4 regions of the Shewanella sp. BJSY2023SW001 genome follow, and region 4 is predicted to be linked to each of the others. Evidence: predicted binding sites of a transcription regulator. Region 4 holds the regulator's gene; each other region holds the start of a gene.
What was found. The regulator sigma-54, encoded in region 4, starts transcription at its own class of promoters, with help from an activator protein. The targets are predictions, from matches to a motif close to GTTGGCACGNNNNTNGNNT.
Positions count from the first base shown of each region.

Region 1: fliE (flagellar hook-basal body complex protein FliE) is a predicted target of sigma-54. The motif match lies at 1,006-1,024, and genes of this name have one in related genera.
Region 2: ACMHXH_RS16210 (flagellar hook-length control protein FliK) is a predicted target of sigma-54. The motif match lies at 1,233-1,251, and genes of this name have one in related genera.
Region 3: ACMHXH_RS00900 (DUF3192 domain-containing protein) is a predicted target of sigma-54. The motif match lies at 784-802, and genes of this name have one in related genera.

Region 1 covers NZ_JBKORF010000071.1:41,441-43,640, reverse strand. Annotated here, with positions in the region: gene ACMHXH_RS16245 (sigma-54-dependent transcriptional regulator) at 1-899, shown strand, start outside; gene fliE (flagellar hook-basal body complex protein FliE) at 1,078-1,410, shown strand; gene fliF (flagellar basal-body MS-ring/collar protein FliF) at 1,452-2,200, shown strand, end outside.
Region 2 covers NZ_JBKORF010000071.1:35,549-37,748, reverse strand. Annotated here, with positions in the region: gene fliI (flagellar protein export ATPase FliI) at 1-602, shown strand, start outside; gene fliJ (flagellar export protein FliJ) at 727-1,176, shown strand; gene ACMHXH_RS16210 (flagellar hook-length control protein FliK) at 1,324-2,200, shown strand, end outside.
Region 3 covers NZ_JBKORF010000007.1:39,793-41,992, reverse strand. Annotated here, with positions in the region: gene ACMHXH_RS00910 (Zn-ribbon-containing protein) at 1-358, opposite strand, end outside; gene ACMHXH_RS00905 (hypothetical protein) at 358-696, opposite strand; gene ACMHXH_RS00900 (DUF3192 domain-containing protein) at 863-1,228, shown strand; gene ACMHXH_RS00895 (DUF2789 domain-containing protein) at 1,245-1,475, opposite strand; gene ACMHXH_RS00890 (GNAT family N-acetyltransferase) at 1,810-2,200, shown strand, end outside.
Region 4 covers NZ_JBKORF010000027.1:14,192-16,391, reverse strand. Annotated here, with positions in the region: gene lptB (LPS export ABC transporter ATP-binding protein) at 1-252, shown strand, start outside; gene ACMHXH_RS06760 (RNA polymerase factor sigma-54) at 348-1,811, shown strand; gene hpf (ribosome hibernation promoting factor) at 1,843-2,130, shown strand; gene ptsN (PTS IIA-like nitrogen regulatory protein PtsN) at 2,133-2,200, shown strand, end outside.

The DNA.
Region 1 (2,200 bases), on a different contig from region 4:
TAGCCGCTTCTGACGCCTCTGTGATGATAAGTGGCCCCAGCGGCTCGGGCAAAGAGGTGTTGGCTCGCTACATTCATCAGCACAGCCAAAGACCTGACGGGCCTTTTGTGGCGATTAACTGCGCTGCCATCCCGGAAAATATGCTGGAAGCCACCTTGTTTGGCTACGAGAAAGGCGCCTTTACCGGGGCTTATCAGGCTTGCCCCGGCAAGTTTGAACAAGCTCATGGTGGCACACTGCTGCTCGATGAGATTTCCGAGATGGAGCTGTCTTTGCAGGCCAAGCTGCTGCGGGTGCTGCAGGAGCGTGAGGTTGAACGCCTGGGGGGCCGCAAGACCATTAAGCTCGATGTCCGGGTACTGGCAACTTCCAACCGGGATCTGAAAGAGATGGTGGCCAAGGGCGAGTTTCGCGAAGATCTTTATTACAGGATCAATGTGTTCCCGCTTGCCTGGCCGGCATTGAATCAAAGACCGGCGGATATCATTCCGCTGGCCAAGCATCTGTTGGCACGCCATGCCGAAAATGCGGCAATTAACCCGGTTCCAGCTCTTAGCGATGCTGCCGTGCGGCGTTTGTTGGCCCACCGCTGGCCGGGGAATGTCCGTGAGCTGGATAACGTGATCCAGCGTGCACTGATCTTGAATCAAGGGCAGATAGAAGCCGGCGATATCATTATCGATTTGCAGGATGTTGCGCTGCGAGATACCACAGCCCAGGAAACGCCTGAGGCGCTCGGTGATGAGCTCAAGGCTCAGGAGCATGTGATTATTCTCGAGACTCTGGCCCAGTGTCAGGGCAGTCGCAAGCTGGTAGCCGAGAAATTGGGGATCAGTGCCCGCACTCTCAGATACAAGATGGCGCGTATGCGTGAGATGGGCATAGAGGTGCCCGCCTGAGTCATCTCCCAAAGTGGCCGTCAGGCCGCTTTCCAATCCTTTTGTCTTTCCTCTGGCTCTGCTTGAATACAGGGCCTTTAGCTCTCTCAATTTTGATTATTCCACTTATGGCAAACTAATTGCATAGAGTCCGGTAACCCAGGTTTTTCGTCAATTCGCTGACGACAGGAGTGAGAAGATGCAAATAGGTGCCAATTCTTTATTGCAGGAAATGCAATCACTTAAAGGTGAAATTGCCCCAACGGGATTTCAGTCTTCGCCTGTACGTCAGGTGGGCAATACCTCAGGAACTGATTTCGGCCAATTACTGGCCCAGGCCGTAGGCAATGTCAGTGAGTTGCAAAGCACATCATCCAATCTGGCCACCCGGCTGGAGATGGGCGACACCACTGTGTCTCTGTCTGACACTGTTATTGCCCGCGAGAAAGCCAGCGTTGCCTTCGAGGCCACAGTGCAGGTGCGCAACAAGCTGGTTGAAGCCTACAAAGAGATTATGAGCATGCCTGTTTAAGGCCTGCTTGCATCACAGATCCCGGATAACAGGAACGCACAGTGAGCACAGAATTAGTAGCAGGATCCAATGTTTCCGCCGCTGGAACTACGCTGGATGGGGCCCAACAGGAAAATAAGTCGGGTGTATTGGGCTCCCTCGGGGGAGTGGATATGCTGCGGCAGATCACCATGATCCTGGCATTGGCTATCTGTCTGGCACTGGCGGTATTTGTGATGATTTGGGCTCAGGAGCCTGAATATCGGCCACTGGGCAAGATGGATACCCAGGAGATGGTACAGGTTCTCGATGTACTGGATAAGAACCGGGTGCCGTACAAGATTGAAGTCGATGTGATTACTGTGCCTGAAGACAAGTACCAGGACGTGAAGATGATGCTGAGCCGCGCCGGTATAGATTCCAGCGCCGATGCCAAGGATTATCTGAGCCAGGATTCCGGCTTTGGTGTCAGTCAGCGGATGGAACAAGCCCGGCTGAAGCAGAGTCAGGAGATGAATCTGGCGCGGGCGATTGAAGAGCTCAATAGTGTCAGCCGTGCCAAGGTGATCCTGGCGCTGCCAAAGGAAAATGTATTCGCCCGCAATCGCGCCAAACCCAGTGCCACAGTGGTGGTCAGTACTCGCAGGGGCGGTTTGGGCCAGGAAGAGGTTGATGCAATAGTAGATATTGTTGCCTCTGCAGTTCATGACATGGATCCCAGCCGGGTGACTGTGACAGACTCCAACGGCCGCTTGCTGAACTCAGGCAGTCAGGATGGGGTATCTGCCCGCGCCAGACGCGAGCTTGAGCT
Region 2 (2,200 bases), on a different contig from region 4:
ATTTTCGCGATCTCGGCTATGATGTTCTGCTGTTGATGGATAGCCTGACCCGTTACGCCCAGGCGCAGCGGGAAATCGCCCTGGCGGTCGGTGAGCCGCCGGCAACCAAGGGGTATCCGCCTTCGGTATTTGCCAAGTTGCCCCGTTTGGTGGAGCGCGCCGGTAATGGCGGTGAAGGGCAGGGCTCGATCACTGCCTTCTATACTGTGCTTACCGAAGGGGACGATCAGCAAGATCCCATTGCCGATGCCTCGCGGGCCATTTTGGACGGTCACATAGTGTTGTCACGGGCCTTGGCCGACTCTGGGCATTATCCGGCGATAGACATTGAAGCTTCCATCAGCCGGGTGGCACCTATGGTGATCAGCGAGGGGCACCTGGAAGCGATGCGGCGCGTCAAGCAGGTTTATTCGCTCTACCAGCAAAACCGGGATCTGATCTCCATCGGTGCCTATTCCCAAGGCTCGGATCCGCGTATCGATAACGCCATACGCCTGCAACCCGCCATGAACGCCTTTTTGCGGCAGGGGATGCGCGATGCCATCAGTTTCAGCGATTGCCAGCAGATGTTGGGGCAGCTTGCAGCCCAATGTAAGGTGTAATATCACTCTGTGCATGGGTTTTGGGGCTCGACAAAAAAGTGCTGAGAATAGGGTAGCCAGAGCCTGATTGAGAGAGTCGGGTTAAGGCCCGCAAGGCAGGCAATTTTAAGGAATAGTAATACAGATGGCGAAACCCGATCCTTTGCACACAGTGTTGAAACTGGCGGTCGAAGCCGAAGAGCAGGCGGCACTGCAGCTTAAAGCCGCGCAAATGGAATGCCAGAGGCGTAAGTCTCAGTTGCAGGCGCTGCAGGAATACCGTCTCGACTATATGAAGCAACTCGATGCCCAGCAGGGGCAGAGCATTGGCGCCTCCTATTACCAGCAGTTTCATCGATTTGTGCGTCAGGTAGATGATGCCATAGGGCAACAACTCGCCGTGGTTGCCGAGGCGGATAAGCAGCGGGGCTATCGGCAGCAACATTGGCTGGAGAAGCAGCAAAAGCGTAAGGCGGTGGAGATGTTGCTGGAGAAAAAAGCTCTGCAGGCCGAAGCCAAAGCTGCCAAACAGGAGCAGAAACTGATCGATGAGTTTGCTTCCCAGCATTTTTTCCGTCGTAAGCTCAAGCATTGAGCCCATTCCGACATCTATTCCCGGACAATTCCTTGAGAATTCATTCTATATTTTTTGTTGGCGTGAATTTTGCTTTGTTTGAGACAGAGACATTAATTCTGACTCGGCCTATCTTTATCATTGAGGGCCTAGGTGCTGGAGGAAGGCATGCAGCAGTTATCCAATATCCTGTTCGGCAATGCAGGCAGCAAGGGAGTGGCCGCTACAGATGCGCTGCAATCAACTGATAACGAAGCTTTTTCTGCTGCTTATCAAGAGGCGCAGACTAAATTCTCATTCGACTCGCAAGGCGTTAAGCCGACATTTCCCGGCGGCAGTCTTGACAGTGAAAACTTCCATGCAAAGCAGGCTGTCGATGTCTCGCTCATTTTGGGGCAGATAGCCATGGGCAAGAACTTGCCGTCTGAAGACGGCACTATGGTCAACACTATGGCCACCAATATGGCCACCGAAGTCGATGAGCAAAGTCTGCTAACACAGATTGCCGCACTTACCGGGCTCAAGGAAGATGAGATTAAGGCCATGTCTCCAGAAGAACAGATACAGCTCCTGGAAAACCTTAAACAGAGTGGTGTCGAGCTTGGCATGTTAGCGACAGATAGCCTGGAAGGCGCAGAATTGATTACCGCTGACGAAAGCGACGAGAGTGAACAAGACAGCGCCCAATTGGCCGCTGCTGATGAGAAAGCGGCAAATAAAGGCGATAGCAAAGCCGAGGATGAAACCATAGATGCTCCTTTACTGGCTCTTGACAAGACGGCTGCAACGGCAAAAAAGGCCAAGTCTCAGCAAGGTGAGCAACAAATGGGTTGGCCGGATGCTGATAAGTCAACGCGTAAGGCGGCGACTCAGGATGGTATGGCTGCAGTGGCTCGTGAAGCAGTGCTTAATGCCGCTGAGGAAAAGAGTGACAAGATCTTGGCGCAAAGCGCAATTGCCGATAAGGCCAAGACAGATACTGCCGGCAAGTTGGACGTTGCGGTGGCAACGGCGGCAAAGTCTGTTGGCGCTGACGGCAAGAGTG
Region 3 (2,200 bases), on a different contig from region 4:
GCGAGCACATATGCACATAGCTGGTATAAAGCAGCTGCCAACTTGGGGGCTCCAGGGTGCTGACCTCGGAATTGATATCCTGACCTATGAGCTTTTCCTTGGGGGCCAGCAATTTGGCCTCGGTTAACTGTTGCAACGCCTGTTTGGCCCAGGGACTGTTATGCCTGTTGGCCAGACTGGTTTCTTCCGGCAGCAGCAGCCTGACTCTGAACTCCCCGTCTCTAAAGGCCACCGCAAATTCCCGCCCCAATACCTGACCATTGGCTCGCCAGGCTTCAAGCAGGGTGTTGATGGCTTTTTCTGCGGCGCTGATCGTGGTGTTGGCAAAGCATTCAAACCTGAGTTCGCAGACAAACATTATTGCTGCTCCTCAAGCTTGGCGAGCCTTTGTTGCAAGTCCGCGAATTCTTGTTTCAGTTGTTGTTGTTCCTGGCGTAGCCAGCTGATTTCCTGCTGAAGAACTTCTACTGTGGGCACTGCTTGCTGTGGTGCAGTTTCATCCTGTTGAGGTTGGCTTTGAGACATTTTTTCCCGTTCACTCTCAGGCAGGGACTTGAAGCGCAGCAGTCCTTCAACCAGCACGGGCATTGGTAACTTATTGCCGAGTCTTGCCTTAATCAATGCCAGAGAGGGAGTATGGCCGCTTTGGGCTACTGCCGCAGCTGCGGCCATGACCTGTTCCAGTGGAGTGGACATCTTGGTAAAAAACCTCACATTTTCGCCAATAGCTACATAGTGCAGCTGGCGTTTGTTTTTATCTTTTTGATATTTATTAAATTATTTATTGGCCCACATGTTGCATTGCGTTTGCTGCATTTGCTTAACAAAAGTCAACATTTGATAAATATAACAAGGAGTGACAATGAATAAGTTATTACTGCCACTAGTGGGGATTGCAAGCTTAGGGCTTAGTGCTTGTGTGGTCAATGTCGGTGATCACGAAGCCAACTGGGATGAAAGGGAATCCTGGCAATTACAACAACAGCAAAATCAGCAACAACTGGCCAAGTTGAACCTGGGGATGGATCAGCAACAGGTGCAGCAGCTCATGGGGCAGGCCGACTTTAATGAAGCCTTTCTCTCCAATGATCAGCAAGTACAGGTGCTCTTTTATCGTACCCGCCACAGACACAGTGATGGTAAGACCACCAAGGATGAGTGCACCCCCTTGGTGTTTCGCGATCAACAGCTGATAGGCTGGGGCGATAAGGCTTACGCGCAGCTGTAATTCAAACTCATTTCAATCAACGCCTGAGCTGGGCGTCCAAATGATCTATGGTATCTGACCATTGGGCGTCCTCGGCCAGAGCCTCTGTTAAAAAAGTGCGTTGTGCATCATTCCAGAATGGTGCATCCACCAGTTTGACTCCCTCGGGGATAGAATGTGCGTCGATAAAGCCTTCTATCGCCTTGCTGCCGCTGGGGAGTCCCAATTGCTCAAACAAATGGGCCAAGTCTGTGTGGGTGGTATCCATATTCTGACCTCCTGAAATCCCGGCATATTGCCAAGTGATGAGTGATGGGCGAACAAGCCTTCATAAAAAAAGTAAGTATTATTGCTTCCTTAGCTTATATCAATTGAACAGCAGATCCATTTCTTTAAATTGAGGAGGGGGCGCTTGTGCACCAGGAGCGCCTAAAGGCTTGGATGCAAGGTTGTAGGTCAAGAGCTTAGTTAATCCCATCTATAATTTGAATAGATACGCTGCCGGCAGAAACTGTGGTGATAGTTGGTAAGCAAGATGTTGTACTCTGATCCAATATTGTTAAATTGGAAAGTGCCCTTTTGGCTGACAAGGACAACAACAAATGGAAACTCAGACTTCTGATTCCCTGCGTGCCGTTTACCTGACGGCAGAAGATTTACGCTTGGCCGCATCAATTCTTTATAACGCCTATCACGATGATGCGTTTTTTCTGCAGACCTTGCCGGCTGCCAATGCCGCCGAATATGAACAAAAGCTCAGGGCCGCAATTCGTGAAGAGCTCAATGAACTTTGGCAACAGGAGCAGCCCCTTATTGGTTTGTTCGACGCTGAGCGCTTGATTGGGGTTGCCTGCGTGGTTACCTCATCACTTCCCCAAGGCGAAGGGCGCTATTGGCATTGGCGTTTGAAAATGCTGCTGGGGACGGGCTGGCAGGCGACGCAGAAGTTGATGCAGAAGGAAAATTCAATTCTGGAGCACCTGCCGGCGACAG
Region 4 (2,200 bases):
ATTCTGCTGGATGAGCCGTTCGCCGGTGTGGATCCCATCTCAGTTATCGATATCAAGAAAATCATCGAACAGCTTAAGTCCCGCGGTTTGGGGGTGCTGATCACAGACCACAATGTTCGCGAAACGCTCGACGTTTGTGAGCGAGCCTACATTGTCAGCCATGGGCAGTTGATTGCCGAGGGCACACCCGCTGAAATCTTGGACAACCAGCAAGTGCGTGCTGTGTACTTAGGCGAACAATTCAGGCTATAGTTAGGATCATGTCATCCGGCGGCAATTCCGGGTATTATAGTTTGTTATTATTGAATTTTTTCCTTGAAAAATAACGAGTAGGGATTAGCGGTATAATGAAAGCGTCACTCCAGCTCAAATTGGGTCAACAGTTGACCATGACACCTCAGTTGCAGCAGGCAATTCGCCTGCTGCAACTGTCGTCCCTTGAGCTGCAGCAGGAAATCCAGGAAGCCTTGGAAGCCAACCCTCTGTTGGAGATGGCCGAGGACAACCAGGATGACGCTATCGACGACAACCACAAGGAAAACGACGCCGGCGAATTGAGCGTCAAGCAGGAAGATGGTTCCACGGTAGAAACCTCAGAGGCATTGAACAATGAGTCTATGCCGGATGAATTGCCTATGGATACCACCTGGGATGAAGTCTTTACCGCCGCCAGCGCCTCAGGGCCGGCTATGGGCCGTGAAGATGACATGCCCTTCCAGGGTGAAACCAGCGAAGGTCTCTATGAACACCTAGAATGGCAAAAGAACCTGACCCCGTTTTCCGATACCGACGACGCCATTGCCACCGCCATCATAGATGCCATCGACGAGCAGGGCTATCTAACCCAGAGCACTGAGGAGATCCTCGAAGCCATGGGCAACCCTGAGATTGAGCTCGATGAAGTCGAGGCGGTACTCAAGCGGATCCAGCACTTCGATCCCATCGGCATCGCCTCCAGAGATCTGCGCGAATGCCTGCTGATCCAATTGCAACAGTTTAACGCCGACACCCCGCATCTGGCCGACGCCCGCTTGTTGATTGACGAACATCTGGATCTCATCGCTACCCGCGACTTTCGCACCCTAATGCGTAAGACCAAGCTCAAGGAAGATCAACTGCGTGACGCCATCAACCTTATTCAGAGCCTCAATCCCCGCCCCGGTTTGCTGGTGCAGCCGATGGACGAGGAATATGTGATCCCGGATGTCAGCGTCTGGAAGAAGAACGGGCGCTGGGTGGTGGAGCTCAATCCGGACTGTATGCCCAAACTCGGGATCAACCAACAGTATGCTGCCATGGCCCGTAGCGCCCGCAGCCAATCAGACAGCCAGTTTATTCGTGGTCATCTTCAGGAAGCCAAATGGTTTATCAAGAGCCTGGAGAGCCGCAACGACACCCTGCTCAAGGTGGCCAACTGCATAGTGCAGTTCCAGCAGGGATTTTTTGAATATGGTGAAGAGGCCATGAAACCCATGGTACTCAACGATATTGCCGAGGCGGTCGAGATGCATGAATCGACCATCTCCAGGGTCACCACTCAAAAGTATATGCATACCCCAAGGGGAATATTTGAATTGAAGTACTTCTTCTCCAGCCATGTCGGTACCGAAGATGGCGGAGAATGCTCTTCCACGGCGATCAGGGCTTTTATCAAGAAGCTCGTGGCAGCGGAAAACCAGAAGAAACCTTTGAGCGACAGCAAGATGGCACAACTTCTGGCAGAACAGGGAATCAACGTTGCAAGACGCACCATAGCCAAGTATCGCGAGGCTATGATGATACCACCGTCGAACCAGCGTAAGAGTTTATAAATCCACAGTTGGAAATTGGAGGAATCTTTCTATGCAAATCAACCTGACAGGACATCATATCGAGATCACCGACTCACTGCGTGACTATGTGGAAAGTAAGTTTTCGAAACTTGAACGCCATTTCGAACAGATCAATAATGTGCACGTTGTGCTCAATGTACAAAAACTGCAACAGATTGCCGAAGCCAAGATCAACCTCACAGGCGGCGAAGTCTATGCAACTTCTGAACATGCCGACATGTATGCCGCCATCGACGTTCTGATTGATAAATTGGATCGTCAGGTCATTAAACACAAAGAAAAGCTGACAAAACACTAACGATGGAACTGAGTACCATCCTGCGGCCGGAGTGCACTACCTGTGCCACTCCGGGCAGTAAGAAAAAGGT